3 regions of the Thalassobaculum sp. OXR-137 genome follow, and region 2 is predicted to be linked to each of the others. Evidence: riboswitches for the same ligand, from Rfam matches in the RefSeq annotation. Region 2 holds a riboswitch; each other region holds the start of a gene.
The links. Region 2 has a riboswitch for thiamine pyrophosphate ahead of T8K17_RS01620 (ABC transporter substrate-binding protein). Riboswitches for the same ligand answer to the same signal wherever they lie in the genome.

Region 1: linked by a shared signal. The riboswitch ahead of thiM (hydroxyethylthiazole kinase) and the one ahead of T8K17_RS01620 (ABC transporter substrate-binding protein) in region 2 are both predicted to bind thiamine pyrophosphate.
Region 3: linked by a shared signal. The riboswitch ahead of T8K17_RS17665 (ABC transporter permease) and the one ahead of T8K17_RS01620 (ABC transporter substrate-binding protein) in region 2 are both predicted to bind thiamine pyrophosphate.

What each region holds. Positions count from the first base shown of each region.
Region 1 covers NZ_CP139715.1:4,338,189-4,348,569, forward strand. Annotated here, with positions in the region: gene fdhF (formate dehydrogenase subunit alpha) at 1-2,688, opposite strand, end outside; gene T8K17_RS20210 (formate dehydrogenase beta subunit) at 2,699-4,255, opposite strand; gene T8K17_RS20215 (NAD(P)H-dependent oxidoreductase subunit E) at 4,252-4,737, opposite strand; gene T8K17_RS20220 (GNAT family N-acetyltransferase) at 5,037-5,468, opposite strand; gene thiM (hydroxyethylthiazole kinase) at 5,563-6,351, opposite strand; TPP riboswitch at 6,390-6,485, opposite strand; gene T8K17_RS20230 (PAS domain-containing protein) at 6,552-7,070, opposite strand; gene T8K17_RS20235 (LysR family transcriptional regulator) at 7,219-8,115, opposite strand; gene T8K17_RS20240 (Do family serine endopeptidase) at 8,198-9,643, opposite strand; gene T8K17_RS20245 (hypothetical protein) at 9,854-10,381, opposite strand, start outside.
Region 2 covers NZ_CP139715.1:339,957-350,337, reverse strand. Annotated here, with positions in the region: gene T8K17_RS01645 (hypothetical protein) at 1-618, opposite strand, end outside; gene T8K17_RS01640 (methyl-accepting chemotaxis protein) at 813-2,822, shown strand; gene T8K17_RS01635 (M48 family metalloprotease) at 2,892-3,959, opposite strand; gene T8K17_RS01630 (hypothetical protein) at 3,956-4,336, opposite strand; gene T8K17_RS01625 (CHASE2 domain-containing protein) at 4,375-5,904, opposite strand; TPP riboswitch at 6,044-6,140, shown strand; gene T8K17_RS01620 (ABC transporter substrate-binding protein) at 6,212-7,357, shown strand; gene T8K17_RS01615 (branched-chain amino acid ABC transporter permease) at 7,385-8,275, shown strand; gene T8K17_RS01610 (ABC transporter permease subunit) at 8,297-9,955, shown strand; gene T8K17_RS01605 (ABC transporter ATP-binding protein) at 9,955-10,381, shown strand, end outside.
Region 3 covers NZ_CP139715.1:3,817,586-3,827,966, forward strand. Annotated here, with positions in the region: gene T8K17_RS17655 (branched-chain amino acid aminotransferase) at 1-214, shown strand, start outside; gene T8K17_RS17660 (ABC transporter substrate-binding protein) at 193-1,125, opposite strand; gene T8K17_RS17665 (ABC transporter permease) at 1,153-1,944, opposite strand; TPP riboswitch at 1,941-2,049, opposite strand; gene T8K17_RS17670 (acetoin utilization protein AcuC) at 2,157-3,371, shown strand; gene T8K17_RS17675 (DUF192 domain-containing protein) at 3,368-3,805, shown strand; gene T8K17_RS17680 (class I SAM-dependent methyltransferase) at 4,039-4,701, opposite strand; tRNA gene T8K17_RS17685 (tRNA-Pro) at 4,912-4,988, shown strand; gene T8K17_RS17690 (ETC complex I subunit) at 5,052-5,357, shown strand; tRNA gene T8K17_RS17695 (tRNA-Arg) at 5,392-5,468, shown strand; gene T8K17_RS17700 (class I SAM-dependent methyltransferase) at 5,522-6,166, opposite strand; gene T8K17_RS17705 (DMT family transporter) at 6,264-7,160, opposite strand; gene T8K17_RS17710 (ABC-F family ATP-binding cassette domain-containing protein) at 7,259-9,145, shown strand; gene T8K17_RS17715 (rhodanese-like domain-containing protein) at 9,172-10,381, shown strand, end outside.

The sequences.
Region 1 (10,381 bases), 1.5 Mb from region 2:
GCTCACCGGGTGGTGGAAGGTCGTGTAGACGACGCCCTGGGGCACCCGGTCGGTGATGGTCGCGCGCAGGGCGGTGGCGCCGATGCGCGAGCCGACGCTGACCATGTCGCCCTCGCCGATCCCCCGCTCCTCGGCGTCGTGCGGGTGGATCTCCAGGATGTCCTCCGGATGCCAGCGGCCGTTCTCGGTGCGCCGTGTCTGGGCGCCCACATTGTACTGGCTGAGGATCCGCCCGGTGGTCAGGATGAGCGGGAAGTGACGGTTGGTGCGCTCGTCTGTGGCGACGTATTCGGTCACCATGAACCGGCCCTTGCCGCGCACGAAGCCGTCACGGTGCATGGTCGGCGTACCGTCCGGCGCGGCGTCGGTCACCGGCCATTGCAGCGACGCGCCGCCGTCGAGCCGGGCATGGCTGACCCCAGCGAAGGTCGGCGTCAGGGCGGCGATCTCATCCATGATCTCGGCCGCCGAGGCGTAGGACATGGCCCCGTAGCCCATGGCGTTGGCGAGGCGGCAGACCGCCTCCCACTCGCTGAGGCCGGTCGCCTCCTTCATCACCGGGCGCACCCGGTTGATGCGCCGCTCCGCATTGGTGAAGGTGCCGTCCTTCTCCAGGAACGAGGTGCCCGGCAGGAACACATGGGCGTAGCCGGCGGTCTCGTTCAGGAACAGGTCCTGCACGACGACGCAATCCATCGCCTCCAGCGCCGCCGTCACATGCACGGTGTTCGGGTCGGACTGGGCGATGTCCTCGCCCTGGATGAAGATGCCGCGATAGGTACCGTCGATGGCGGCGGCCAGCATGTTCGGGATGCGCAGCCCCGGCTCGGCCAGCAGCGGCCGGCCCCAGGCCTTTTCGAACAGCGCGCGGGTGGCGTCGTCGGAGACGTGGCGGTAGCCGGGGAACTCATGCGGGAAGCTGCCCATGTCGCAGGAGCCCTGCACGTTGTTCTGGCCGCGCAGCGGATTTACGCCCACGCCCTCGCGGCCGATATTCCCGGTCGCCATGGCGAGGTTGGCCATGGCCATGACCATGGTCGAGCCCTGGCTGTGTTCGGTCACCCCGAGGCCGTAATAGATCGCCCCGTTGCCGGCGGTGGCGAAGAGGCGGGCGGCGGCGCGCAGGGTCTCCGGCTCGACGCCGATGCGCTCGGCCAGGGCTTCCGGGGAGTTGCGCTCCTCGGCGACGAAGGCCCGCCAGCGCTCGAAATCGGCATCCTCGCAGCGCTCGGCCACGAATTTCTCGTCCACCAAGCCTTCGGTGACGATGGTGTGCGCCAGCGCATTCATCACCGCCACGTTGGTGCCGGGACGGAGCTGGACGTGATGGGCCGCCTTGATGTGCGGCGACTTCACCAGGTCGATGCGCCGCGGATCGAGGACGATGATCTGCGCCCCTTCGCGCAGCCGCTTCTTCATGCGCGAGGCGAAGACCGGGTGGCCGTCGGTCGGGTTGGCGCCGATCAGCAGGATGACGTCCGCCTTCTCCACCGACTTGAAGTTCTGGGTGCCGGCCGAGGTGCCGAAGGTGGTCTTCAGCCCGTAGCCGGTCGGCGAGTGGCAGACCCGGGCGCAGGTATCGACGTTGTTGTTGCCGAAGGCGGCCCGGATCATCTTCTGGACGACGTAGACTTCCTCGTTGGTGCAGCGCGACGACGTGATGCCGCCGATGGCACCCTTCCCATGCTCCGCCTGGATCTTCTTGAACCGGTCGGCGGCGAAGCCGATCGCCTCGTCCCAGGAGACCGCGCGCCACGGATCGGTGATCTTCTCGCGCACCATCGGGGTGGTCACCCGGTCCTTATGGGTGGCGTAGCCCCAGGCGAAGCGGCCCTTCACGCAGGAATGCCCCTCGTTCGCGCCGCCGGACTTCTGCGGCACCATGCGCACGACCTTGTCGCCCTGCAGCTCCGCCTTGAAGGAGCAGCCCACGCCGCAATAGGCGCAGGTGGTCTCAACCGAGCGGGTCGGCACACCCTTCTCCACGACAGAGGCTTCCATCAGCGTGGCGGTCGGGCAGGCCTGGACGCAGGCGCCGCAGGACACGCACTCGGAGGAGAAGAAATCGTCGATCTGAGTGCCGGCCGAGACCATGGAGGCGAAGCCGCGGCCGTCGATGGTCAGGGCGAAAGTGCCCTGCACCTCCTCGCAGGCCCGAACGCAGCGCGAGCAGACGATGCACTTTGCCGGGTCGAACTGAAAGTACGGGTTGGACGTGTCGACCGGCTTGCGGCTCTCCCCGGCGAAATGGTTCGCCCCGTCCATGCCGTAGCGCACCTCCCGCAGGCCGACTGCGCCCGCCATGTCCTGCAATTCGCAGTCGCCATTGGCCGAGCAGGTCAGACAGTCCAGCGGGTGGTCGGAGATGTAGAGCTCCATCACCCCCTTGCGGATCTTCGCCAGGCGGTCGTTCTGGGTGGTGACGACCATGCCGGCGCGCACCGGCGTGGTGCAGGAGGCGGGAGTGCCCTTAACCCCTTCCACTTCCACAAGGCACATGCGGCAGGAGCCCCAGGGGGCCAGGCTGTCGGTGGCGCAGAGCTTCGGGATCGGCCGGTCGATCTGCGTGGCGGCGCGCATGATCGACGTGCCCTCGGGCACGGTGACCTCGACCCCGTCGATCGTCAGGGTGACCGGAGCGCCTTGCTTGGCGGGCGTGCCGAAATCGGTCTCTTTGAGAAGGGCCATCCGTTCTCTCCTATTCGGCCGCCATCAGGGGCGTGGTGTTGAAGTCTTCGGGGAACAGACGCATGGCAGACAGCACCGGCATGGGCGTCAGACCGCCCATGGCGCAGAGCGAGCCGTCGCGCATGGTCTCACAGAGATCCGCCACCAGCTCGAGATTGGCGTCCACATTCTCACCGCGCTGGATCTTCTCCACCGTCTCCTTGCCGCGCACCGCACCGATCCGGCAGGGGGTGCACTTGCCGCAGCTCTCGATCTCGCAGAACTCGAAGGCGAAGCGGGCCATCGCCGCCATGTCGACGCTGTCGTCGAACACCACGATGCCGCCATGGCCGAGCATCGCGTCGTTACCGGCGAAATTCTCGTAGTCGGTCTCCAGGTCGAGCATCGCCGCGTCGACATAGGCGCCGAGCGGGCCGCCGACCTGGGCCGCGCGGAACGGCCGGCCCGACGCCGTACCGCCGCCGAACTCCTCGATGAGCTGGCGCAGGGTGACGCCGAAGGCCTTCTCCACCAGACCGCCATGCCTGATGTTGCCGGCGAGCTGGAACGGCTTGGTCCCGCGCGAGCGGCCCATGCCGAAGCCTTTGTAGTAGTCCGCGCCCTTGGCCAGGATCACCGGCACGGTGGCGAGCGTCAGCACGTTGTTGACGACGGTCGGCTTGCCGAACAGGCCGTGGATGGCCGGGATCGGCGGCTTGGCCCGCACGGTGCCGCGCTTGCCCTCCAGGCTCTCCAGCATCGACGACTCTTCGCCGCAGATATAGGCGCCGGCCCCACGGCGGACATGCAGACGGAAGGTCTTGCCGCTGCCGCCGATATCGGCACCCAGCCAGCCGGCCTGCTCCATCAGCTCGGCGGCAGCACGCATGGTCGCGATGGCGTCGGGATATTCGGAGCGGATGTAGATGTAGCCGTCCTCCGCCCCCACCGCGAGGCCGGCGATCGCCATGCCTTCGATCAAGGTGAAGGGGTCGCCCTCCATGATCATGCGGTCGGCGAAGGTACCGCTGTCGCCCTCGTCGGCGTTGCAGCAGATGTATTTCTGGCCCGTCGGCTGGTCGTGGACCGTCTTCCACTTGATGCCGGCGGGGAAGCCCGCACCGCCGCGGCCGCGCAGGCCGGACTCGGCGATGGCGGCGCAGATCGCCGCACCGTCCATCTCCAGCGCCGCCTTCAGCCCGTCGAGCCCGCCCCAGGCGCTGAGCGAGGCGAGATCCAGCGGGTCGATCACGCCCACGCGGGCGAAAGTCAGACGCTCCTGATGCTTCAGGAAGGGAATCTCCTCGGTGAGGCCGAGCGCCAGGGCGTGGTGGCCGTCTCCGGCGAGCAGGCCGGCGTCGAACAGAGACGGCACGTCCTCGGCGGCCACCGGCCCGTAGGCGACGCGGCCGGCGGCGGTCTCGACCTCGACCAGCGGCTCCAGCCAGAACATGCCGCGCGAGCCGTTGCGCACGATCTTGACGTCGGCACCGCGGGCGGCGGCCTCGTCGGCGATGGCCTGTGCGACGGCATCAGCCCCGACGGAGCGCGCGGCGGAATCCCGGGGGACGTAGAGGACGGCGGTCATGAGCGGGCCTCCCGCACGGCGGTATCGAGGCGGGCGGCATCGGCGCGACCGACCAGCCGACCGTTGACCATGGCGGCGGGGGCGAGCGCGCAATTGCCCAGGCAATAGACCGGCTCGATGGTCACCCCGTCCTCCGAGGTGCCGCCGAGTTTGATCCCGCGGGCCGCACAGACCGTCTCGATCAGCGCCAGGGCGCCCATGGACTGGCAGGCCTCGGCCCGGCACAGCTTGACGACGACGGGACCGGCCGGCGCGCGGCGGTAGTCGTGGTAGAAGCTGACGACGCCGTGGACCTCGGCGCGGGACAGGTTGAGGGCGCTGGCGATGGCCGGCAGGGTCGCCTCGGGCACGAAGCCGGTCTCCTCCTGCAGATCGTGCAGGATCTCCAGCAGGGCGGCGGGGTCGTTGCCATGGCGCGCGCAGATCGCGGTCGCCTCGGCAACCGCTCCCGCCGGCGGCGGTGCGTTTTCAGCCTCGATCATCCGTGCCTGTCTCCCATTCACCAGCACTGTCGACCGACACGGCGCAGTGTTCCGGGCACGATGGGCTCAGCCGCAAGTTGCGGTCAAATCGGACGATTCAATGCGGTGATAGACGCGCTCTATGGTGCAGCGCGGGAGAAAATCGCGGTCGGAGCATCCACTAGGTCCCGGCCCGCCCCCGGATCAAGCCCGGGATCGTCCGGGATGACGACACTATTTATTTCCCGTCACCGTCATCCCGGCGAACTCCGGACTCGATCCGGAGACCGGCCGGGACCCGGCCCATGGCCGAGCGCCCCCTACTCCGCGCTCAGATACCCCTGCTCGATCTTCGCTTCCTGGTCTTCGAAGATCGCCATCGCCGTGGTCATCCGCCGGAAGCCGTATTTCCGGTACAGCGGCTCCTTGCCCGGCACGGCGTAGAGCAGAATCTTGCGGTGATCGCGCACCCGCTCCAGCAGCCGGCGGATCACCGTGCCGCCCAATCCCTGCCCCTGCATGTCCGGATGCACGACGATATCCGCCAGATAGGCGCAGTCCGCCCCGTCCGACAGCGCCCGCCCGGCAGCGACCAGCCGGCCGTCCTCGCGGGCGAACTCGCGATGCAGGCTGTTGGTGAACACCGTGCGCAGGAACTCCGGCGTCTTGTCGCCCAGCGGGGCCGCGCGGACCAGATCCGCCAACTCCTGCCAGTCCACATCCTCTACCGACTGGCTCCACTCGATCGCCATCGCCTGCCTCCCGATATCGCACAGCATCCGTGCATACCGCGAAGACACCGAGCCGCCGGAGGCCCAAGCGGGCGGGATCGCATCGGGCCAAGGATCAGACCGCCTCGATCCTTGCCTCGGCGTCGAGCCGGTCCGGGGTCATGGCATGGAGCGCATCCATCAGAGCGGGGCCGAAACTGCCCGGCCCCTCGGCCCGCTCGGCCGCGATCTCACCGGCGCGGCCGAAACAGGCATGGGCGGCAACCGTCGCCGCCAACGGATCCTGGCCGACCAGGAACGCACCGACCACGCCGGTCAGCGCACAGCCCATGGCCGTCACCCGGCCCATCAGCGCATGACCGCCCTCGATCCGCAGGGCGCGCTCGCCGTCGGTGACGAAATCGACCGCGCCGCTGACCGCGACCACGCCGCCGGTGCGCTGGGCCAGATGCCGGGCGGCGTTCTCGGCGGCAGAGACCGGATCGCCCGCGTCCACCCCCTTGCCGCTGGCGACGGCCCCGCTCAGCGCCAGGATCTCCGAGGCATTGCCGCGCAGCACCGTCGGGTTGAGCGCCAGCAGTCGGGCGGCCAGCCGGTTGCGGAAGCCGGTCGCCCCCACCGCCACCGGGTCGAGCACCCAAGGCTTGCCCGCTGCCGACGCGGCCTGGGCGGCGGCGACCATGGATGATTCCCAGCCGGCATCGGCGGTGCCGATATTCACCGTTAGCGCGCCGGCGATCCCGGCGAACTCGCCCGCCTCCTCCAATGCATGCACCATGGCAGGCGACGCGCCGACCGCGAGCTGGGCATTGGCGACCACGTTCATCGCGACGAAATTGGTGATGTTCTGCACCAGCGGGGCGGTGTCCCGCAGGGATTTCAGGTGGGTTCCGGGCTTGATCATGAGTGCCTTTCCGCCGGGCGGGACAGCGGTCCGCCGGAGTTGGGCGGCTCCGCAACTTCCTCCGCCGGCATGATCCGGTTCAGGTTCGAAGGGTGCTTCTCAGCCCGCAGATGCGGACGCCCCCGTGCGTCTTCTGAACGTGGTCCCGACCCCGGCGGTGCGCAAGACGGTCGTTTGGATGATCGTTCCTGCCGCGCAGGCTATCGGCTCGACCCGAAGACCATAGCGCCGATGAAGCGATCGACGGTGTGGCCGTCATCCGCCAGCGGCAGGACCAGGGTTTCGTAGGACTTGTGCTCCTTATCGAGCCAGTCGACGACGCCCCAAACACGCACCGGCTGCCGTGTGTCGCGGACCTCGCGGTAGAGTTCGAGTCCGGCCTGTCCGAACACCTCGCCGACATGGCGGCCGGTGTTGTCGCGGCCAACCTGCTCGGTGATCTCGGTCCCGATCAAGGTGTAGCGGAAATCGTCGATATCGGGGTCGGCCTGGACGACGAACAGCCAGCCCAGGGCGTCGCGCATGTCCAGCGGGTCGAAGTCGCGGCGCGCCGGCAGCGCGTCCTCGCGACATTTCGCGCGCCAGGTTCGCAGCAGCCCCTGCAGCATCGGGCTGACGAGAGCGACCGTCCAATCCCACCGACCCGGCTTCGGCCCGTCGGCCGAGCCCGAACCGTCGGAGATGTTACGCGGCAGGGGACGCACATAGGTGACAACCATCGTTATCCCTTTCTGGGATAGGGGTTTTTCAACCCGGAGCAGTCCCGCTATACGCCATGTCGGACAGCGAAACAACCGGCCCCGGCGCCGTCGCTGCGCGCTCGCCCCGACCGGGATTCGTCGCCGAACTCTTCCGGCAAATCGCCGGCTAGGGCGCCACGAGGTCCGGATAGCCCTTGGCCGCTTCCAGCAGCATCTCCACCAGCGGCGACATCGGCTCGCGGTCCAGGGCGACCACGCCGATCATGTGTTCCACCACCGGATCGACCAGCGGGATCGCCCGCAGGCCCGCGCCCTCCCCAACCACCCGGGTCAGCGCCTCGGGCAGCACGCTGACCAGCCCGGCCGTCTGCACATAGGCGCAGAGATTGATCACCGAATTGCTCTCGATCTCCGGATGCGGATGGCAGCCCGCCTTGGCGAAGGCGCGGTCGATGATGCGCCGGTTCTGCATGTCGGGGGTCAACGCGCAGATCGCATGCTCGGCCGCCTCGCCCCAGGCCACGCTGTCGCGGCCGGCGAGCGGATGGTCCTGGCGCACCACCAGCCGGTAACGCTCGCGATAGAGCGGCTGGGAGGAGGAAATGTCGATCGGCTCGCTGTCGAGATAGGTGATGCCGGCATCGATGGAGAATTCCGCCAGATGCCGTTCGATATCCTTGGAGGATTGCGAGCGGATGCTGAAGGTCAGCTTCGGAAAGCGCCGGCGCAGCAGTTCGGTCAGCGGCGGCACGGCGGCGAGTGCCGACGGGATGACGCCGAGCACCATCCGCCCCTCCGGCGCGCCGGACAGGGCGGAGAGGTCGTCGCGGAGGTTGTCGCAGTCTTCGAGGATGCGCTGCGCCCATTTCAGGATGTGCTGGCCCTCGTTGGTCAGGCCGATATAGCGCTGGCCGCGCAGGACGATCGGCACGCCGAGCTCGTGCTCGAGCTGGCGGATGCGGCCGGACAGGGTGGGCTGGGTGATCCCGCAGGCCTCGGCGGCGCGGGTGAAATGCTGCTCGCGGGCGAGCGCGACGAGGTACTGGAGCTGTCTGATATCCATGGACGCGACGCTCCGGCACGACGTGAAAGGGCCGCACACCGAGGGGACACTCCCGGTGCACGGCCCTAAAGGTGCCGGTAACTTACGCGTCGCGCAACGGCACCGCCACGTAGCGCTGCTGACCGTCGCGGCGGACCAGCAGGAGCACGGACTTCTTGTGCCCGGACTTCGCCGCGTCGATCGCGGCCCGGGCTTCCTTCGCATTGGCGACCTGGGACTGGCCGACCGCGGCGATCACATCGCCCGGCCGCAGCTCGTCGGCGCCGTCGGGAGCGACCGACAGGACCACCGCTCCGTCTTCCTCGTCACCCAGGGTGACGCCGAGCGGCGCAACCTCCAGGCCGTTGGTGCTGGGAGCAGCGGTGGCCGCTTCCGCCATCTGCTCGTCCTTCGGATAGGTGCCGACCTGTATGTCCAGGTCGCGGCCGGAGCCGTCGCGCCAGACGGTCAGGTTGGCCCGTTCGCCCGGATCGGTGTCGGCCACCGCACGGGTCAGGTCGCGGACCTCGCCGATCTTGGCATCGCCGAAGCGCAGGATGACGTCGCCCGCCTTCAGCCCCGCCTGACCGGCCGGACCGCTGGGATCGACATCGGCAACCAGCGCCCCGTCATGGGACGACAGGCCGAGGCTGTCCGCGATCTCCGGCGTCACCGGCTGGATCCGAACCCCGATGAAGCCGCGCTCCACGGTGCCCTTCTCCAGGATCTCGGCGACGATGGCCCGGGTCTGATTGGCCGGGACCGAGAAGCCGAGGCCGATATTGCCGCCGTTCGGCGAGAAGATCGCGGTGTTCATGCCGACGACCTGGCCATCGGTGTTGAACAGCGGGCCGCCCGAATTGCCGCGGTTGATGGCGGCGTCGACCTGGATGAAGTCGTCATACGGGCCGGCATTGATATCGCGGCCGCGGGCCGAGACGATACCGGAGGTCACCGTGCCGCCCAGGCCGAACGGGTTGCCGATGGCGACGACCCAGTCGCCGACCTCGAGCCCGTCGCTGTCGCCCCACGGGACCGTCGGCAGCGGCGTCTTGCTGGAGACCTTGAGCACGGCGACGTCGGTTTTCGGGTCGCGGCCGACCAGGGTGGCGTCGAGCTCGGTGCCGTCGTCCAGCACCACCTTGATCTCCTCGGCGCCGTCGACGACGTGGTTATTGGTCACGACGGTACCGCCGGCATCCACGATGAAGCCGGAGCCGATACCGCGGGCCTCACGCGGCTGTTGCTGCTGGCCCATCGGCGGCTGGCCGCCGAAGAACTTGTCGAAGAAATCGTGCAGCGGGTGTCCCGGCGGCAGTTCGGGGATCTGCTGGCCGCCGACCTCCGGGGCACCGCTGGACGTCTTGGTCAGAACGGTCACCACAGCCGGCTTGGCCTTCTTCACCAGCTCCGAGAAGGAGCCCGGAAGTTCGCCATGGGCATATGCGACGCTCGGCGCGAATATCGGCTGAGCGATCATCGGCGCCGCCACCAGGGCGGTCGCCAGAAGCGCCGCGCGGAAGCCGGCGCGCGTTCTCGAACGGGTCATCTGAATTGCCCTCCATCGATTTGTTGAGCGCGGGCGACGTCGGGCCGTCTCGTCAACGTCGCCTTCGCCGTCGATGGCACAAGTAGGCGCCGATCTGTTCAGGACGCGGACCGAGATAAGGCAATTTAGCGGCAGATGTGGCGGCGAGGTGTCAGCGTCGTCGGCCTACGACCGCTCCGGAGCCCGTCGCCTAGCGATTGAGAGACCGGGTCAGACGGCCTGCGAGAAATGCTCCGCCACCCCGAGGAGCCGGGTTGCCGGGCCGCCGCGGTCCAGCGCCATGGGCATGACGATCGTCTCGTACCAATGGCGCGATCCGGTCTTCGTCAGGTAGGCGATGCGCTGCACCGCCGGCTCCGCGGCGGCACTGGCAAGCTGGTACAGGCGGATCAGCGTGCCCTGGCTGCCCTGCCCAGCGATCTCGGAGAGGAGACGACCGGTATTGTCGGACTCGGTATGGAAGACGACGTCGGTTCCGACCAAGCGGTACTGAAAGTCGGCGACCTCCGCATGGGCGTCCGACCACAGGACGTCGACCAGATAGACATAGGGCAGGATGTCCGACAGCGCTTCCGCCTTGAGGCCGCCGGCCAGCGGCAATCCCTCGTCGCAGCGTGCCGCCTTCCAGGCTGCATAGCCGCGGGCCACGATGGGCGAGACCAGAACCGGATCGCCGACGACGAGATGTCCGGTGTCCTCGACGACGGACTGGGTCGAGGAATGCCGCCGCAGGGTCGA
Region 2 (10,381 bases):
GTCGAGCGTCGCGATCACGGCACCGCTCTCGTCCAGGATCTCGATCTCCCGGTCGGCCACCAGGCAGGTCGGGCAGGAGAAGGCGGCGAGCCAGGCGAGATGCGCCTCCCCCAGGTCGCATCCGATCCTCTCCGCCTCGGCATCGTCGCGGTGCCGGGTGGCGACCGTCGCGAGCTGCGAGATCAGGTTCACCGAGGCGACGAAGCCGATGGACGGGTCGTCCAGCCAGGCGGCGGGCGGGCGGATCTCCGCCAGCGCGTCGAGGCTCTCGGTGACGTCGTGCAGGCGGCAGACCACGTTGCCGAGACTGTCGGCCAGACGCCGGGTCCGCCGGGAGAAGGCCAGGTCCACCAGCACGACGGACCGGAACCGACCGCTCAGCGCCTCGAGCGGGACGTCGTTCACATGGCCGGCGCCGAGGATCAGGGCCGTCCCGTCCGGATCGCCGGCCTGCGCCGCCCGCATGACGGCGGCCCGCGACCGGGCCTCGTGCCCCGCCCAGGCGGCGGCGTTGCGCTGCCGGCGCGCGGCGATGGCCACGAACTCCCCGAGATGCCCCGACCGGCGCGCCAGCGGCAGGGACGGGGTGCGGATCCAATCGAATGCCTCGCGCAACATGGGGGCAAGAATGGCGCAGCCGCGACACCGCGCCTAGCCCGGGCAGCGGCGCCCCCGCTCTCCGGCGCGCGTCAGTTTTTATTATGATTCTAACATGCTGATTTAAAACAAAAAATTTTAGATATTCATAAACGGTTAACTGCTGGGAGAGAGAGTGCGCGCCGAACGAGAAGTCCCTTTTTGGAGAGTGGGAAATGGGTATCGGTAACACGATGACCAACATGAAGATCGGCACGCGCCTGACGGGGGCGTTCGGCGTCATCCTGGCGCTTCTGGCGGTCATGGCGGGAATCGTCAGTTTCAATCTGCTGGAGTCGCGCCAGCTCGTCGGTGAGTACCGCAGCACCGCAATGAATTCCAACCAGCTCAGCCGGGTGCAGGCCGAGGTCCTGACGACGCGCATCTACACCAAGGACGTGATCGCGGGGGCCAATCGCACCGTCATCGACAGCGCCCGCGCGGGCCTGGCCGCCGCGATCGGCCTGATCGACGAGACCATGGAGACGATCGTCGATCCGGATCAGGCGCGCCGGCTGAAGACGCTGCACGAGATGATGGAGACCTATGGCGCCGGCATCGACCAGGTCGTCGATCTGGACAAGCGCGCGCGGCTCCTCGAGCGCGACCTGCGGGGCCAGGCGGCGAGCCTGACCGCCGAGGTCGACACGCTGATGTCGGCGATGGCCGACGATGTCGACGCCAGCTGGACGATCTCCGTCCTGACCATGCTGTCCAACGACATCGAGGGCATGCTTGGGGCGACCCTGGAGTTCACCGAGTCGCGTAACGCCGACCACATGAAGGACGCGTTGGCCGCCAACGCGAAGATCGCCGATCACCTCGACACGCTGCGCGGCGCGGCCGATGCCGCGGCGCTGCAGCGGCTGTCGGCCACCCAGGCCGAGTTCCAGGCGGGCGTCGGGAACCTCAACGCCCTGTTCGCGCAGCGTACGGCGGCCACGGTGGGCACCCTCGAGCGGATCGGCCCGGAGGCCGCCGAGCTGATCGACACGATGCGGGACGCGTACGAGGAGATCCAGGACGGCATCGGGTCGGCGATGCAGTCCAATGTCGAGACCTCCCTGCTGGTCGCGGTGTCGGTTTCGGCGGTCATGGTGCTGCTGGGCGCGCTGGCCGCCGTCGTCATCGGCCGCAGCATCGCCCGGCCGATCATCGCGCTGACCCGTGCCATGGGCCGCCTGTCCGAGGGCGATCTGGACGCCGACATTCCGTCGACGGAACAGAAGGACGAGATCGGGCTGATGGCCCGGGCGGTTCAGGTGTTCAAGGAAAACATGATCCGCGCCAAGGCGCTGGAGGCCGAGGAAGAGCGTCAGCAGGAGGCGCGCGACCGACGGGCCGAGGCGGTCGAGCGGGCGATCCAGGATTTCCAGACCCGGATCGCCGAGCGGCTGGACGCCCTGCGCGGGGTGTCGGACGAGCTGTCCCACTCCGCGGACACGCTCACGGGCGTGGCGGCCGAGACCAAGGAGCAGAGCACGAATGCCGCGGCGGCCTCCGGGCAGACGGCGGCGAACGTGCAGAGCGTGTCGGCGGCGGCCGAGGAGATGGACTCCTCGTTCGGGGAGATCGTCGGCCAGGTCACCCGGGCCAGCACCTCGGTGGAGACGACCTCCGACCGGGCCCGCGACACCCTGATGGCGATCGAGGAGCTGAAGGATCAGTCGGAATCCATCGTCCAGGTGGTCGAGCTGATCAACAGCATCGCCGACCAGACCAACCTGCTGGCCCTGAACGCCACCATCGAGGCCGCCCGCGCCGGGGATGCCGGCAAGGGCTTCGCGGTCGTCGCCTCGGAGGTGAAGAGCCTGGCGACCCAGACCGGCAAGGCGACCGAGGAGATCGCCGAGAAGATCCGGCGGGTTCAGGCGTCCTGCGTCGCGTCGGTCGAGGCGGTGCGCGAGATCGTGGATCGGATCGAGGAGGTGAATTCGATCTCCGCGGCGATCGCGGCGGCGGTGGAGGAACAGAAGGCGGCGACCTCGGAGATCACCCGCAACATGCTGGAAGCGGCCCGGGGTACCGAGCAGCTCTCCGAGAGCATCACGCGGGTGAGCGACGCGACCGACCGCACGTCGGTGACCGTGGGCGGCGTGACCGAGGCGGCACGCCAGACCAGCACCGAGGCCGGCGAGATCAAGACGGCCATCGACCGGTTCATCCACGAGGTCCAGGCGGCGTAGCGTCTGGGGTCACGCGGAGCACCACGGAAGCAACCTCCCGGCCCGGAGGTTGCTCTCCTTTGAGCGGGCCTAGCCGCCGTAGCGCTTCTTGAGTGCCGCCCATTCGGTCGATTCCTTGAAGACCCGCCACTGGGCCAGGGCGTCCCGCATCTTGTTCATGTCGAATTTCGGCGCCTTGTAGTACTCCTTCTCGTAGAGGTTCAGGAGCTGGCGCCGGTCGGTCTGCGAGCGGGTGTGGTGTTCCTCTGAATCCGACAGGGCGGTGAGCCCGGTGGCGAAGGCGGTGCCGAGCCCCTTGAAGATGCCGCCCAGCCCTTCCTTCTCCTGGTCCTTGGATTTGTTGCGGGCCTCCAACTCGCGCTGGGTCTCGAAGACCGACGTCTCCGAGTGCCAGTCGCCGATCGTCTCCAGGACCTTGAAGGCGAGGGCGGTGTTGTAGCCGCACTCCCGCATGGCATCGATCCCGTAGAAATCGGCGTGGTCCTCGTGCCGGCGCTTCAGCATGTTCTCGAAGCTCTTGTTGCCGGCGAAGTGCTTGAAGGCGCCGACCGCCGTCCGCGCGCCGGCCGACGCATCGCTTTCCAGCATGGCTTCGAACTCGGCCGAGTTGTTGGGGTGCTGCATGGCGACGTGGCCGTACTCGTGCGCCAGCAGGAAGCCGAGCTCCAGCGGGCTGTCCAGAAGCTGGAGCGTGCCGACCGAGATCAGGATCAGCCCGCTGCGGTTCGCCAGGATCGTGCTCATCGGCTCCCCGGTCTTCGAATAGGAGGCGATCAGGTTGACGGTGACCGGCAGGTTGGGCCGCGGTCCGACGGTGGACAGGCAGTTCGCGAGGACGGCGTTCAGGTACTTGTTGGTCTTGGGGGCATCGAGAAAGACGTAGCCTTCCTTCTCCATCGCGCGCCGGTCGGCGGTGAGGCGTTGGCGCATCGCCTCCGGCCGGGCCTTCACCTCGCCGTAATGGCTCTGGAACACGCTGAACAGCCGGTCCCGTCCGATCTCCCGGGTGGTGACGGGGCCGGTCTGATTGTCGTCGCCCGGATCGGCGACGGCGCTTCCTGTCGAAAGGACCGTCGTCAGGGCCGCGCCCGCGACGAGCAGAGCGGCGACATACCTTGTGACGCGGGGGGCGGTCATTGACAGCCGCTCCCGAACGCGCGGGCGGTGCTCGAGCTCGCCTGGGTTCCCGCATTCGCGTGGCACCGCTCCTTCAGCGCGGCGGCGTCCGAGGTGACGACGTCGGCCGGGTTGATCCAGACCTTCTTGCCGTCGATCACCGCGTCGTACATGCCCATCTCGTTGAGCTGCGCGTCGAGCGGAAGCCGCTGCTGAGCGGCGGCGGCCGACAGCCGGTTCAGCTCGGCCATGGTCTCTGGCTGATACAGCGGCAGATCGTTGCTGAGCAGCTTCTCGATCACGACCTGCTCCGAGGCGGCGGGCAACGGCGCCAGGCCGATGCCGCAGAATCCGGCCAACAGCAGTATCGCCGTTCTTCTGTTCCATGATCCGGTCATGCGCGGGTCCTTCTGGTTGGCCGTGCTCGGGGCAGCAGTCACGGACGGGGGCGCTGGGGTTGCGGAGGCGGAAAGCTGAGCGACCGCATCAGGGTCTGCAGGCGGTCCTCCAGGTAGCCGAAGTACTCGGAGCTGTGGACGGACGAGATGGCGAAGACGATGGAGATGATCCCCAGCAGGTTCGCCGGCGCGATGTGGAAGGCGGCGACCTGAACCGTCGTCAGCAGGATGCCGACCATGCTGAGCATCACGAAGGACGAGAGGTCGAACAGGAAGCGGTAGCCGATCGAATGCTCTGGCCCGGGGGCGATCGGCTTCAGCACGGCGGCCCCGAAGGAGACCACCAGGCACAGCACGGTCCAGATCGTCAGCTCGAAGAGGCTTTTCAGGCTGACGCCCAGGACCTTCCTGTCCATCACGTAGTAGTCCTTGCCGAACATCAGCAGGTTTTCGAGCGCGGTGGCGTGGGTGTAGGTAGCGGACAGCGCCTCATGGGTGGGCGGCGCGGTCCACACTGTCGCGCCCTCGATCTCCGGCCCGTAGAACACGATCTTGTCGGTCAGGTATTCCGCCAGCTTGTCGTCGGGAAAGCCGCCCAGCAGATTGTCCAGCAGCAGCGTGGGATATCGCGGACAGCGTTGCAGCGTGTCCTCCGGCTCCAGCGAGACCCAGTTGATCACCTGACCGTGCCAGCTGGTGCCGACCTCCGGATTGCACCTGAACGCCTTCCAGTTGGCCTCGGCCTCCTCGGTTCCCCAAAGCAGCAGCATGGTCTCGGAGTCGAAGCTGAGGGTGACCTTGGTCTCGGAGTCCCGGCCGCGCTCCAGCTCCGATTTGGCGTTGGGGTTGGGCAGCACCACGGTCTCGGACTCAGTGCCGCGCTGCTTGGGATCGAGGAGCCGGCTGCAGGCCAGGCCCCAGGCCTCGTGGCGCTCCGGATCGCGCGGCATGCGCGCGCAATACGCACCGATCAGGGCGTTGGCCGGCGCCTGATGGGTCATCGAGCTTTCGCGCCACAGCCGGTAATCCAGGTAGTCGATCTCGTCCCGGGTCAGCCGCGTGGTCACCGGCGTCACGAGATTGGCGATCTGCGGCAGCATCCCGGAGCGGGATTCCGCCGATGTGACGAAGACCTTGATGTTCTTCCGCTTGTATTCGTTGAGCACCAGGATCAGCGGCACGATGCCCTTGACGTCCTTGTCCTTGGTGAAGAGCAGGTCGACGAAAACCGCTCTGGGCTCGAAGGTCAGGATCTTCTTCAGCACCCGGGCATGGTCGATATAGGGCATCGGCCATTTCGAGTGGGTCTCGACGAAGACATCGTCGATCAGCACCACCGCCATTTCCTGGTTCCACGTCGACGGCAGCTCGGGCCCCATCATGAAGCTGAACAGGTCGAGGGTCTTTTTCTCGGTGTATTGCAGGAAGCCGAAAGGATCGATGCTCTGGAGCGTGAGGCCCAGCAGCAGCATGGTCAGGAACCGGGCAAAATACCGCCGACGCCGGTCCGCCGGCCGGGGCGGGCTCTGCGGTGACGCGCGCGCTATCTCAGTCGTGTCCGTGTTCATGTCGCGGTCCCCCAACCCAGCCGCTTCCATCAACGCATGGACGCTGCTCCCGACAAGACAACGTTAAAAAAGAGAATTACTGGAATCAAGTGCACGTATTGTGGGATTTGACACGGGCCGGGGCAGGGCTCATGGTCGCGGGGTGATGCTGGGGTGCCTCCCGACGGGGGCTGAGATCAAACCCATCGAACCTGAACCGGGTCGCGCCGGCGGAGGGAGTCGTCACGGCGCTTGTCGATTGCCCTCCTTCGAGAACGCCGAACGCTCGGTCCCTCCCCCGGAAAGCCGTCCCGAGGAGTGAGACGCCATGCCTTTGCCTTTTGCCCGTTCCCTCGCGAGTCTCGGTGCCGCCGCCGCGATCCTGGCCGGTGCCGCGCAGACCGCCCGGGCCGACGATCCGCTTGCGGTTTCCGTGCTGGTGCCGATCACCGGCTTTCTGGCGCTGGAGGGCACCGCTCAGCGCAACGGTGCCGTCCTGGCCCTGGACAATCCGCCGGACGGGGTCGCCGTCGCCTATGACGTGGCCGACACCGCCACCTCGCCGGAAGTCGCCGTCACCGCCCTGCGCCGGGCGCTGGACCGGCAGAATCCGGTCGCCATCGCCGCGCCGATCTTTGGCACCCAGATGCTCGCCATGGCGCCGATCGCCGACCGGGCCGACGTGCCGCTGATCACCGTGTCCGGCACCGCCAAGCTGACCGAACTCGGCTACGACGTGGTGTTCCGCTTCTTCCCGACCGACGCGGTGGTGAAGGTTGCCCAGGCCCGCTATGCGGTCGAGGAGCTCGGCATGGAGAAGCCGGCGATCCTGTACCAGACCACCGCCTACGGCCAGAGCGGCCATGCCGAGCTGGTCCGCGTCCTGGCGGAACTCGGCGTCGAGCCGGTGCTGGAGGAAGCCGTCGATCCGGGCGTGAAGGACTTCGTGCCCGCCCTGGAGCGGGTGGCGGCGGCCGGGGCGGACGGTATCCTGCTGCAGCTCCACTCAGGCCCCACCGCGCTCGCCGTGCGCCAGGCCCATGAGCGCGGCTTCGCCGGCAAGATCGTCGCGGGCTCGGCCCTGCACCAGCCGACCACCGCCGCCCTGGTCGAGCCCGCCGCCCTGGCCGGCGTCTGCGCCGAAAGCGCGTCCTCGCCGATCTCCGAAAGCACGCCGGAGATCGCCGCCTTCGCCAAGGCCTACCGCGCCCGCTTTCAGGCCGAGCCCGACGCCTTCGCGCTGGCGCAGTATGACGGCATGAACATGGTGCTGGCGGCGCTCGCCGACGGGGCGCGCACCGCCTCCCAGGTCAGGGACTGGCTCGCCGGGCACCGCTACCAAGGGCTCGCCATGGAGTATGTCTCCGACGGCACCGGCAACATGGCCCATGACGCCATCATCCTGTGCTACGACGGGCAGACGCGGGTGCCGTCGGTGAAGAAGCGCTACGACAACGTCGACGGTATCCGCTGACCCGGTTCTCGCTGATATAATGCGGGCATGGTGGAAACGGCTCTCCAATTGCTTGCGACGGCGCTCGCGCTCGGCTCGGCTTACGCGCTGACAGCATTAGGTTTTGTGCTGATCATCAATGCCGTGGGTGCGGTTAATTTCGCCCATGGCGACCTGGTGATGGCCGGCGGATTCGCGGCAGTCGCGCTGGCGAGTCTCCTGCCGGACGGCCTGCCGGTTCCGGGGCTGATCCTGTTGCCGGCGGTCCTGGCCGCGATGGCGGCCGGCGGCGTGCTGCTGGCGGCGGTCGCCTACGTGCCCTTGCGCCGGGCGCCGCCGGTCTCGGTGTTCATCTCGACCATCGCCGTGGGCCTGATCCTGCAGCACGCGATCGCGCTGGGTGCCGGGCCGCAGCCCCGTGTCGGTCCTCCGCTGGTGGGGGGCGGCATGGTCGAACTGCTGGGCGCGGCGCTGTCCTACCAGCAGCTCGCGACCATCGCCGTGGCGGGCGTGCTCTGCGCGGCGGTCCACATTCTGCTGCACCGGACCCGGTTCGGCCGGCGGCTGCGGGCGGCGGCGCAGGATCCGGAAATGGCCAGGGCCTGCGGCATCGACCTGCGGATCACAATCGGCGCCACCTTCGCTCTGGCCGGGGCGCTGGCCGGCGGCGCGGGGTTGCTGCTGTCCAACCAGTATTTCGTGACGCCGACCGACGGCGCGGGTTTCATGCTGAAGGCGTATATCGCCGTGGTGGTCGGCGGCTGGGGCCGGATCTGGGGAGCGGCACTCGCCGCGCTGCTGATCGCCGTGTTCGAGGTGATGGTCGCCGCCGCGGTCTCCTATCTGGTGGCCGAAGCGATGCTTTATCTCGGGGTGCTGGTCCTGCTCATGCTGCGTCCCCAGGGTCTCTTCGGCGAGGCCGAGGGGCGCCGGGCATGAACGGTCCGCAGTGAGGGTGGAGTGAACAGACGCAGCCTTGTCTACGCCGTGCTGCTGCTGGCGGCGGGCGGTGCCCTGATCGGCGCCGGGGACGATTACGCCCTGCGGATCGCCACCCTGGCCGGAACCTACGCCATCGCCGCGATCGGCTTCCAGCTCGTCTTCGGACGGCTCGGGCTGCTGGCGCTGAGCCAGGGCGCGCTGTTCGCCGTCGGCGCCTATGCCCTGGCGCTGGCGACCGTGAGCTGGGGCTGGCCGCCGCTGGCCGGGCTCGGCCTGTCGATCGTGGTGCCGGCTCTGGCCGGCGCGCTGGTCGCGATCCCCATCGCCCGGCTAGAGTCCCATTACGTGGCGCTGGCCACCCTCGGTCTGGCCCAGCTCGTCCTGCTCGCCGTGACCAATCTGGAGGTCACCGGCGGGGCGAACGGGATGTATGGCATCCCGCCGCTGACGGTGCTCGGCCTCGACCTCGGCGGCGGCTGGCGCCTGCTCGCGGTGGTCTGGGGCGGCGTGGCGCTGGCGCTCGGAATCTTCTGGTGGGTGACCGCATCCGGGAGGGCCGCGCGGCTAGCGACCCTGCGCGATGCGCCGCTGACCGCAATCGCCCTGGGCCTCGACCCGGTCGGCGCCCGGCTGCTGGTCTTCGCCGTCGCCGGCGCGCTGGCCGGGTTCGCCGGCGGGTTCCAGGCTCTCGGCCTCGGCGTCGTCTCTCCCGCCGTCGCCCGGTTCGACGTCATGGTCACCCTGCTGGCGATCGCCGTGGTCGGCGGCCGGGGCAGTGCGTGGGGCGCGGTCGTCGGCTCGGTCCTGCTGGTGCCGCTGCCGGAGGTGTTCCGCGGGCTGGAGCAGGCCTATCTGCTGGCCTATGGCGTCGTGCTGCTGGCCGCGGTGATCCTGCTGCCGCGCGGGATCGATGGGCTGCTGGCAAAGGTCCTGCCCGACCTGCCCGGACCGGTGCCGCAGCCGCTGCGGGCCAAGGGCCGCAAGATCTCGGTGCTGCGCGCCGAGAAGCTGACCAAGCGGTTCGGCGGGGTTCAGGCGCTGGACGGGGCCGGATTCGACGCCCGCGCCGGCGAGGTGACCGGCATCATCGGCGCCAACGGATCCGGCAAGACCACCCTGCTCAACATCGTCACCGGGCTGGAGAGCGCCGATGGCGGGATCGTCCGGCTGGATGCCATCCCGCTGCTGGCCCAGCCGCCCCGCGCCCGCGCCGCCCTGGGCCTCGCCCGGGGCTTCCAGCATCCGGAGATCCCCGACGGGGTCGACGTGCTGGCGGCGGTCTCCGCCGCCGCTCCGGCCGCCGCCGGCATGGCCGCGCTGGAGCGGGTCGGACTGGCGCACAAGGCGCGCGCCGCCACAGCGTCCCTGGGTCCGGCCGACCGGCGGCGCCTGGACATCGCCCGGGCGCTGGCCACGGGCCCCACCGTCCTGCTGCTGGACGAACCGGCCTCGGGGCTGAGCGCGTCGGAGCGGGCCGACCTCGCCCGGCTGCTGCGCGATCTCGCGGGGGACGGGATGGCGGTGGTGGTGGTCGAGCACGGCATGGACTTCCTGCTGCCGATCGCCGACCGGCTGGTCTGCCTGGATGCGGGCCGGGTGCTGGCCGCCGGATTGACCGATGCCGTGCGCGCCGATCCGGCCGTGGTCGCCGCGTACCTCGGGGAAGAGGCCGCCTGATGACCCAGCGCCTGGAACTGGACGGGCTGACGGTGACCCATGCCGAGGGCGTGGCGGTCGATCAGGCCAGCTTCTCCTGCGGGGCCGGCGAGGTGGTCGCGGTCATGGGGGCGAACGGCGCGGGCAAGTCGAGCCTGATCCGCGCCGTGGCCGGCGCCGACCCGGTGACCGCCGGCGCGATCAGGGTCGACGGCAGGGACGTCACCCACCTGCGGCTGGAACAGCGGGTGCGCGCCGGCATCGGCTGGTGCCCGGAAGGGCGGCGGCTGTTCCCCGGTCTGACCGTGGCCGAGACCCTGGACGTCGCCGCGGTCGGTCCGGCGGCGGCGCGCGCAAAGGCGTTCGACCGGGTCTGCGCCCTGTTCCCTGTTCTGGCGGAGCGCCGGGACGCCCTGGCCTGGACCCTGTCCGGGGGGCAGCAGCAGA
Region 3 (10,381 bases), 2.0 Mb from region 2:
CGAGCAGCGGAGCGTGACCCCGGCCGATCTCGACATGGCGGACGAGATCTTCACCACCGGCAACATGGGCAAGGTGCAGGCCGTGACCGGCTGGGAGGCGCGGGAGCTTCAGCCGGGGCCGATCTTCCGCACCGCCCGGGAGCTCTACGCGGCCCATATCGAGGCGAGCCGCGTGCCGAGCGCCGGCAGCGCCTACCGCAGGGCGGTGGCGTAGCTTTCCACCGGCGGGTTGTTTTCGATCAGCCCCGCCGCCTTCATGAAGGCCGCGAACCGTTCGTAGCGGCCGACATCCAGGGCGGCGGGCCGCAGGGCGAAGCGGGGCAGGGTGTCCCGCCACGCCCGCTTGTTCAGCTCGTCGTCCAGGTCCGGGTTCAGCGCGATGAACTTCGCCCACGAATCGTCCGGGTGGTTGATCAGGTATTGGGTCCCGGCCTCGACCGCGTTGAGGAACCGCTTCAGGCGGGGATCGCCGATCAAGTCCTTGTTGGTGAGGTAGATCAGCTCGTCATAGGGCGGCACGCCGTGCTCCTCCACAAAGAAGGCGCGGCCCGGCTTGCCGACGATGTCCATCTGGTTGAGCTCGAAGTTCCGGTAGGCGCCGATCACCGCGTCCACCTGGCCGGAGATGAGCGCGGGCGAGAGCGAGAAGTTCACGTTCACCAGCTCGTAGTCGTCCTTGCCGAGCCCGGCTTGCTTCAGGATCGCGCCCAGCACCGCGTGCTCGAAGCCGCCCACGGAGAAGCCGATCTTGCGGCCTTTCAGGTCGGCGATCTCCTTGATCGGACCGTCCTCCAGCACGACCAGCGTGTTCAGCGGGGTGGCGACCAGGGTGCCGAACCGCATCAGCGGCAGGCCGACATCGGCCTGGATGTGAAGCTGGGGCTGGTAGGAGATCGCGACCTCCGCCTTGCCGGCGGCGACCAGCTTCGGCGGGTCGTTCGGGTCGGCCGGGGCGATCATCTCCACCTCCAGGCCCTCGGCCTCATAGGCGCCGATGGCCTGGGCGACGAAGAGCGGCGCGTGGTCCGGGTTCACGAACCAGTCGAGCAGGACGGTCAGCTTGTCGGCCGCCTGCGCCGGCGTGGCCAGCGACAGGGCGACAAGGGTGGCGAGCAGAAGGCGCATGCGTTTCTCTCCGATTGGCGTTCTTGATCAGGACTCGGCTTCGCCGGGCTGCCAGGCCACGGCTCGGCGCAGAAGGAAGTCGACGGCGGCGTAGAGCGCCACCGCCATGAGGGCGAGGGTGAGGAGGGCCGCGAACATCAGGTCGATCTGCAGCCGCGCGTTGGCGTGCAGCATCAGGTAGCCGAGTCCGGCCGAGGACCCGACCCACTCGCCGACGACCGCGCCGATGGGAGCGACGGCGGTGGCCACTCTGAGACCGGAAGCGAAGGCGGGCAGGGCGGCCGGCAGACGGACCCGGCGGAACAGCCGCGTGCCGGTGCAGCCCAGCGACCGGGCGGCCTCCAGCCAGAGCGGATCGACCCGGCGCAGCCCGTCATACAGGGCCGATGTCACGGGAAAGAAGATGATCAGGGCCGCCATGGCGACCTTGCTGGCCATGCCATAGCCGAGCCAGAGCACCAGGATCGGGGCCAGGGCGAAAACCGGGATCGCCTGGCTGATCACCAGGATCGGCAGCAGCCAGGGCCGCAGGCGGCGCCATTCGGACAGCATCACCGCCGTCGCCAGCCCGACCAGCACGCCGATCATCAGACCCAGCACGATCTCCAGCATGGTGATGCCGGCGTGGTGGAGGATAGTGTTGACGCGCTTGACCCAGGTGACCGCGACCTCGGCGGGGCCGGGCAGGATGAAGGCGGGCACGCCGCTCAGCCAGACGAGCAGCTGCCAGGCCGCGACCAGACCGGCGGCGATGGCGAGCGGCCGCAACCGTTTCACGAGAGGACTGTCGGACGAATAGGCGGGTGCGCTCGCGCGCATGCAAGCCTCCTTGCTCCCTACGCCGGTACAAACCGGATCAGGTTCCTGGGGTCGTCCGGAGATCGGACCTCTCAGCCGCTGGATGCGGCTCCCCCGAAGTGGCGAGCCGGAGAATGGACCGACGGGACGGCCTTGGCAATCCGTGATCTGGCCGATCGGACGCTCGGCACTTGGCAAGCGCCTGTCGGCGTTCCAGATTTCGACCCATGGACATGGCCAGCCCCGCAGAGCTAAACCCGATCGTCGATCCCTCGGTCACCGCCCGGCGCGACCCGCGCTGGACGGCCGGTGTGCTGAAGCCGGCGCCGGGGGCGTTCCCGCGCCGACCGATCCTGATCGGCAACGAGATCTACCGCCATTCGGTCTATGGCCGACGCCATCCGCTGTCGATCCAGCGGGTCACGCCGGTGATCGACCTGGCCCGGGCGCTGGGCTGGCTGGGCGAGGCCCAGTATCTCGACTGCCTGCAGGCGGGACCGGAGCAGCTCACCCGCTTCCACGAGCCCGACTACATCGCCGCCGTCGCCGAGGCCGAGCGCACCCGCCACGTGCCGGAAGAGATCCGCGACCGCTACAATATCGGCCGTAACGGCAACCCGGTCTTCGCCGAGATCTTTCGCCGCCCCGCCACCTCCTCGGGGGCGTCGATCCTCGCCGGTACCCTCCTGGCCGGTGTGGAGCGCGGGGTGATCCACTCGCTCGCGGGCGGAACCCACCACGGCCGACGGTCGATGGCCTGGGGCTTCTGCTATTTCAACGATCCGGTCCTCGGTATCCTGGCCATGCTCGACCACGGGCTGGAGCGGGTCGCCTATGTGGATCTGGATGCCCATCACGGCGACGGCGTGCAGGACGCCTTTCACCACGACGACCGGGTGCTCACGATCTCCGTCCACGAGGACGGCCGCTGGCCGCGCACCGGTCCGGTCCATGACCGGGCCGGGGGCATGGCCCGCAACCTGCCGGTACCCCAGGGGCTGAACGACAGCGAGCTGGAGGTCTTGGTGGAGGGCGCGGTCGTGCCATTGGTCGAGCGCTTCTTTCCCGATGCGCTGGTGATCCAGACCGGGGCCGACGGCCTGTCCGACGATCCTCAGGCGAAACTGGACCTGTCGAACCGCGCGCTGTGGACGGCGGTGGAGCGGCTGGTTCATTGCGCACCACGGGTGTTGGTGGTGGGGGGAGGGGGCTATAATCCCTGGTCGGTCGCTCGTGCCTGGACCGGCATCTGGGCGACCCTGAACGGGATCGACCCGGACGTACCGACCCAGGGCGCCGCGGAGTCGGTGCTGCGCGGTCTCGAATGGAACCACAGCCGGGGGCGCAATCCGCCGGAGCACTGGTTCACCACGATCGCCGATCCGCCGAACCGCGGCCCCGTCCGCGACGAGATCCACCGTCTGGCCGAGGCCGTGCTGCAGCCATGAGACTTCTAGCGCTGACCGTCTTTCTCCTGCTCGCCCCGGCCGCCGCTTGGGCAGCGGAGCTGGTGCCGCTCACCATCACGACGGAGAAGGGGGCCGCCCATTCGTTCCAAGTCGAGATCGCCCAGACCGCCGACGAACGGGCCCAGGGCCTGATGTACCGCACGGAGCTGGGCGAGGACCGGGGCATGCTGTTCCTGTTCCCCCGGCGTGAGCGCATCGCCATGTGGATGCGCAACACCGAGATCCCGCTCGACATGCTGTTCATTGCCGACGACGGCCGGGTGACCCAGATCCACGAGCGCGCGGTCCCCCATTCCGAGGCGATCATCTCGTCCCGTCGGCGGGTGCGCTACGTGCTGGAACTGCCGGGCGGAACCTCCGAGAGGCTGGGCCTCGCGCCAGGCGCGCTGGTGACGTCGGAGGCGATGCGGTAGCGGGGCAGGGGGCGCGGCGCGGCGCCTGGATGGCGGTTCCGGCACCCTTCGGGACGACGCCAACTGTCGAGAAGCAATCCTAAGATGTCATCCCGAACTTGTTTCGGGACCTCATCGGTCTGGGTTCGTGAAAAGGTCCCGAAACGAGTTCGGGATGACGACGAATGTGATGCTCTCTTGGACCTCGCCCTGAGCAGGAGCGCAGCGACGTGTCGAAGGGCCAGGTGCGCCCGTTACCGTTTCCGCACCATGGTCAGCCCGTCGCCGATGCCCAGCATCGCCATCGACACGCGCTCGTCCTCCAGGATCTTGGCGTTGAGGTCGCGGATCACCCGGGTGCTGTCGCTCTGGTCCGTCTCGTCGACCACCGCGCCGGACCACAGGACGTTGTCCACCAGGATCAGCCCGCCGGTCCGCACCAACACCAGGCCCAACTCGTAATAGGCGTCGTAGTTCGGCTTGTCGGCGTCGATGAACATCAGGTCCACCGTCCCGGCCTCGCCGCCGTCGATCATCGCCTGCAGGGTTTCCGTTGCCGGCGCCAGGCGCAGGTCGATGCGGTCGGCGACCCCGGCTTCCTCCCAGAACGGGCGGCCGATACGGGTGAACTCGTCGCTGACGTCGCAGCACACCAGGGAGCCGCCCTCGGGCAGCGCCAGAGCCATGCGCAGGGCGGAATAGCCGGTGAAGGTGCCCACCTCCACCGCCCGCCGGACCCCGAGAAGTTCGACCAGGAAGGCCATCACATTGCCCTGGTCGGCGGAGATCTGCATGCCGGCCTCGGACATCTCGGCGGTGACCGCCCGCAGTCTGGCGCCGACCTCCGGCTCCCGGCCTCCGACATTGGCCAGATAGGCGTAGAGGGTCTCGTCGAAGGTCAGGGTTCGGTTGGCCATGGGTCTCTCGTCAGGGGAAGCCGGAAGCGGCGCGATGGTGACGGACCGGCGCGGGTCCGGCAAGCGGCCCGCGGCGGCAAAGGTCAAACGCGCCGATGCAGGCGGGGTTCTCCCGCGAAAGCGCGGCCAGGCTGCAACCTGGCCTTGGGGCGACTCTCGGCTTGCGATACGGGGGCTGTGCGGATATCCATCTGGAAGAGTGTCGGGGCACGGGGTGTAGCGCAGCCTGGTAGCGCATCTGCTTTGGGAGCAGAGGGCCGGCGGTTCGAATCCGTCCACCCCGACCACGACATGGGTTATCACGCGTCGCCAGCCCGTTGGACGGCGCCACAGTGAGGAGCGTCCTTGCGATGATGGTTCGGATCTACAAGCCGGCGAAGACCGCCATGCAGTCGGGTCGGGCCAAGACCAAGGCTTGGATGCTGGAATACCGGGCCGAGTCCCGCCGGATCCCCGAGCCGCTGATGGGTTGGGTCTCGGCCGGCGACACCACGAACCAGGTCCGCATTCCGTTCGACAGCAAGGAAGAGGCGATCGCCTTTGCCCGCAAGCACGGCTTCGCCTTCATCGTCCAGGAGCCCCGCGAGCGGGTGCTGAAGCCGAAGGCCTATGCCGACAATTTCGCGTTCAACCGACGCGGCAACTGGACCCACTGACGCCTGCCAGCCGCCGCTTTGTGTGGCGCATCGGGCGCCCATAGCTCAACTGGATAGAGCATCCGCCTTCTAAGCGGACGGTTGCAGGTTCGAGTCCTGCTGGGCGCGCCATTTTCCCCAAGGCCTTTGGCGCCTGCTTGGAGGAAGCGGCCGGGCGGCCGCGCTCAGGCCGCGCCGACGATGCCGTATCGGATCTGGATCTTCGTCCCGAATTCGGGGTTGCCGGGGAGGTAGGGCATCGGCCCGGTGACCTCCAGGCGCCGCAGGCTGCCTTCGGCTTCCAGGCTGCCCAGGCTTGTCTCGAAGTCGCGGCTATCCCAGAAATCCTGACGGCAGGTGAAGACGGCGACGCCGCCCGGGCGCAGGACCCGCATCCATTCGCGCAGCAGCGGACCCTGGTCCACATAGGTCAGCACCCCGACGCAGAGAATGCCGTCGATGCTGTCCGCCTCCAGGGGTAGCAGACCGTTGAGGTCGACCGGTTGCAGGTCGGCGTAGATGGACTTTTCGCGGGCGACGTCGAGGCTCGCCTGGGACATGTCGAACCCGACCAGGGGGCCGTCGAAACCGGCCTCGCGCAGCGCTACGCCGGTCATCCCGGTGCCGCAGCCGCAATCCAGCACGCGGGCGGCGGTCTTGTCCTCCAGATACCTGGCAAGAAACGCAGCCGCCCGGGTCGGGGCTTCGTATCCCCAGCCCGCCAACTCGCGGTCATAGTCGGTGGCCCAGGCGTCGTAGGTCACGGCGTTGGTGCTGCCGTCCATGGAAACCTGGCCGTCGCTGCGCAGAATCTTGTCGTAATCGGTCACGATTGCTCCCCGTCGGGTCTTGTGGATCTCGGTTCGGGTGAGCCCATGAGCCTACCGGGCCCCGCGCCGATGTCGACCCCCGCATCCCCGGCGGCGCTCAGGTGCTGCGGCGCATGGCAGTCTCGCGATGCCAGATGTACAGCCCGCTGGCGACGACCAGAGCCGCGCCGGCCAGGGTCCAGGATCCGGGCACGTCGCCCCATACGAACAGGCCGAGCAGCAGCGCCCAGAGAAGGCTGGTGTATTTGAACGGCCCGACCAGACCGACCTCGCCGAGCCGCAGGCTCTCGATCATCAGCCCCTGGGCAACCGCCACCAGAACGGAGGTGGCGGCGATCAGGCCGAGCTCGGAAAGAGTGGGCACGACCCAGCCGAAGGGCAGAGTCAGCAGCCCGGCAAAGGCGACGATGCTGGTGGAGACGATCAGCACCATCAGCGTCGACTCCCCGCCGGTCCCCAGCCTGCGGGTCACGATGTCCCGCAGGGCACCGACGAAGGCGGCCACGATCGGGATCAGCGCGACGACGCGGAACATCTCCGGGGTCGGCCGCACCATGACGACGACGCCGGCGAAGCCGACCGCGACCGCGCTCCATCGCCGCCAGCCCACCGGCTCGCCCAGGATCAGGGCGGCGAGGGCGGTGGCGAAGATCGGGCCGGCGAAGGAGATGGCGATGGCATCGGCGATGGGCAGCAGCCAGAGCGAGGTGACGAACAGAAAGGTGGAGACCGCCATCAGCCCGCCGCGCGCCAGATGCAGCGGCCAGCTCTTGACCCGCAGGACCGATCCGCGGCCGGAGACGACGGCCCAGCTATAGACGAGCACCACCACAATCCCGCCGCGCATCGCCAGCACCTGACCCACCGGGTACCGCTCGGTGAGCCATTTCGCGATGGCGTCGTTGACGGTGAGGATGCCCGCCGCGGCAACCATCATCAGAATCGCCTTGGCGGCGTTGGAGGAACCGGCATGCGGCAGGGCGGGAGAGACCATCCGTCCAGTCATACGCTCGGCGGTGGGGGGAGGGAAGGTGCGAACATGCACGGGTTCCCGCTTGGCCGGCTCGGCCCCGTGGTGCTATCACCGCGCCCATGCTGTCGATTCGAAACATCACCGTGCGCGTCGCCGGACGCATCCTGCTCGAAGACGCCACCGCCACGATTCCGCCCGGACACCGGGTCGGCCTGGTCGGGCGCAACGGGACCGGTAAATCGACCCTGCTGAAGGTCATCGTCGGCGAGCTGCAGACCGACCTGGGCTCGGTCAGCCTCACCGGGCCGTTCGCGCTGCAGAACGCCATCGGGTGGGTGCGTCAGGAGGCGCCGGGCGGCAGCGAGACGCCGATCGAGCATGTGCTGGCCGCCGACAAGGAACGCGCCGCCCTGCTGATCGAGTCGGAGACAGCAACCGACCCGAACCGGATCGCCGAAATCCAGACCCGCCTGGTCGATATCGACGCCCATGCCGCCCCGGCCCGGGCCGCCCGGATCCTCGCCGGTCTCGGCTTCACCGAGGACATGCAGAAGCGGCCGCTGTCGGAGTATTCCGGCGGCTGGCGGATGCGCGTGGCGCTGGCCGGCGTGCTGTTCCAGGAGCCGGAACTGCTCCTGCTCGACGAGCCGACCAACCACCTGGACCTGGAGACCACGGTTTGGCTGGAGCAGCACCTCAAGGCCTATCCCAAGACGCTGATCGTCGTCAGCCACGACCGCGACCTGCTGAACGCGGTGCCGACCACGATCCTGCAGGTCGAGCGGCAGACCCTGAACCAGTACACCGGCAACTACGACACCTTCGAGCGCATGCGCGAGGAGCGGCTGGCGCAGATCGAGGCGGAACGCACCAAGCAGGAAGCCCAGCGCAAGCATCTGCAGTCCTTCGTCGACCGCTTCCGTGCCAAGGCGTCCAAGGCCCGCCAGGCCCAGAGCCGGATCAAGATGCTGGAGAAGATGGACGTGATCCCGGCGGCCGTGTCCGATCCGGAGACCCGCTTCCGCTTCCCCGAGCCGGAGGAACTGGCGCCGCCGCTGCTGGCGATCGACAAGGCGTCGATTGCCTACGAACCGGGCAAGCCGATCCTGCGCAACCTCGACCTGCGCCTGGATCCGGACGACCGCATCGGACTGCTCGGCGCCAACGGCAACGGCAAGACGACCCTGGCGCGCTTCATCGCAGGCGAACTTCAGGCCGCCAGCGGCGAGATCCATCGCGCGGCGAAGCTGCGGGTCGGCTATGTCGCCCAGCACCATGCCGACGAACTCGATCCGAACGACACGGCGGTCGATCACCTCGCCCGCCGCCTGAAGGGGCAGCCGGTGGACCGGGTCCGCGCCCGGCTCGGCTCCGTCGGCCTGACCCAGGACAAGCAGACCACCCGGGTCGGGGCGCTTTCCGGCGGCGAGAAGGCGCGGCTGTCCCTGGCCCTGGTCATGGCCGACGATCCCCATGTCCTGGTGCTCGACGAGCCGACCAACCACCTCGACATCGACGCCCGCATCGCGCTGGTGCAGGCGATGAATGACTTTTCTGGCGCGGTCATCCTGATCAGCCATGACCGGCGCCTGATGGAGCTGACGGTCGACCGGCTGTGGCTGGTCGCCGACGGTACGGTGTCGCGCTTCGACGGCGACCTGACCGCCTATCGCGACCGGATTCGCGACGACCGCCGCGGCGAGAAGAGCCGGGACAAGGACGGCGAGAAGGTCAACAAGAAGGACCAACGCCGCCAGAACGCCGAGAGCCGACGTCAGAACGCCGAGCTGCGCAAGCAGGCGAAGGACGCCGAGAAGGCCCTGGAAAAGCTCGTGCAGCAACGCGAGGCGGTGGTCGCCAAACTCGGCGACTCCTCGACCTATGACGGGTCGACCGCGGAGCTGCAGAAGCTTATCCAGAAGAAGGCGGATCTCGACGCCGCCATCGAGAAGGCCGAGGAACACTGGCTGGCAACCGCCGAGGCGCTGGAATCGACAGCGGCCTGACCGGCGGACCAAGGGAGGAAATGGATATGGCCAAGACGATCGACGCAGCGACCCTGAAGGCGACGCTGGACGGGGACGGGGAGATCGCGCTGATCGACGTGCGCGAACAGGCGGCCTACGGGGCGTCGCATCCGATCCTCGCGGCCAATATCCCGCTTGGTCAGCTCGAGATGCGGGTCGGCGAGCAGGTCCCGCGCCGCTCCACGCGCATCGTGGTCGAGGACGCGGGCGAGGGGTTGGCCCAGCGGGCCGCCGCGCTGCTGGAAGGCTTCGGCTATACCGACGTATCGGTCCTTGGGGGCGGCACCAAGGCCTGGGCCGATGCCGGGTTCGAGCTGTTCAGCGGCATGTACGTCCCGTCCAAGGCGTTCGGCGAGTTCGTCGAGCATGCCTATGACACGCCGTCTGTATCGGCCGACGAATTGAAGGCGATGATGGATTCCGGCGAGAAGCTGGTCGTCCTCGACAGCCGGCCGATGGACGAGTACCGGGTCATGAACATCCCCACCGGCATCGACGTGCCGGGCGCCGAGCTGGTCTATCGGGTCGGGCAGGTTGCACCCGATGCCGATACCACCGTGGTGGTGAACTGCGCCGGCCGCACCCGGTCGATCATCGGCGCCCAGTCGCTGATCAATGCCGGCATCCCCAACAAGGTTGTGGCCTTGCGCAATGGCACCATGGGCTGGCACCTGTCGGGCTATCAGCTCGAGCATGGCAACGACCGCACCGCCCCGGCGCCGGCGGACGACACGTTCGCCAAGGCGCTGGACCATGCGCAGGCCTGTGCCAAGCGGTTCGGGGTAAAGACCGTGGACGCCGACACCTTGGACAGCTGGCGCGGCGAGCGGGACAGCCGCACCCTTGCCATTCTCGATGTGCGCACCCTGGAGGAGTTCGAGGCGCAGCGCATCGCCGACAGCCGGCACGCCCCGGGTGGCCAGCTCGTGCAGGCGACCGACAGCTACCTGCCGGTGCGCAACGCCCGCGTCGTCCTGGTCGACGACCGCAAGGTCCGTGCGCTGATGACCGCGAGCTGGCTTGTCCAGCTCGGCTGGAACGACGTCCATGTGCTGGACGCCCCCATGGACAGCCAGCGGACGGCCTCGGGGCGCTACACGCCGGAGATCCTCGGCCTGGAGACGGTGGCCCACGTCAAGTCGGTCCCCGCCGCGGCGGCCAAGGCGCTGGTGGAAGCGGGGGCCGTCATTCTGGATCTGGCCAAGGCGCTGGACT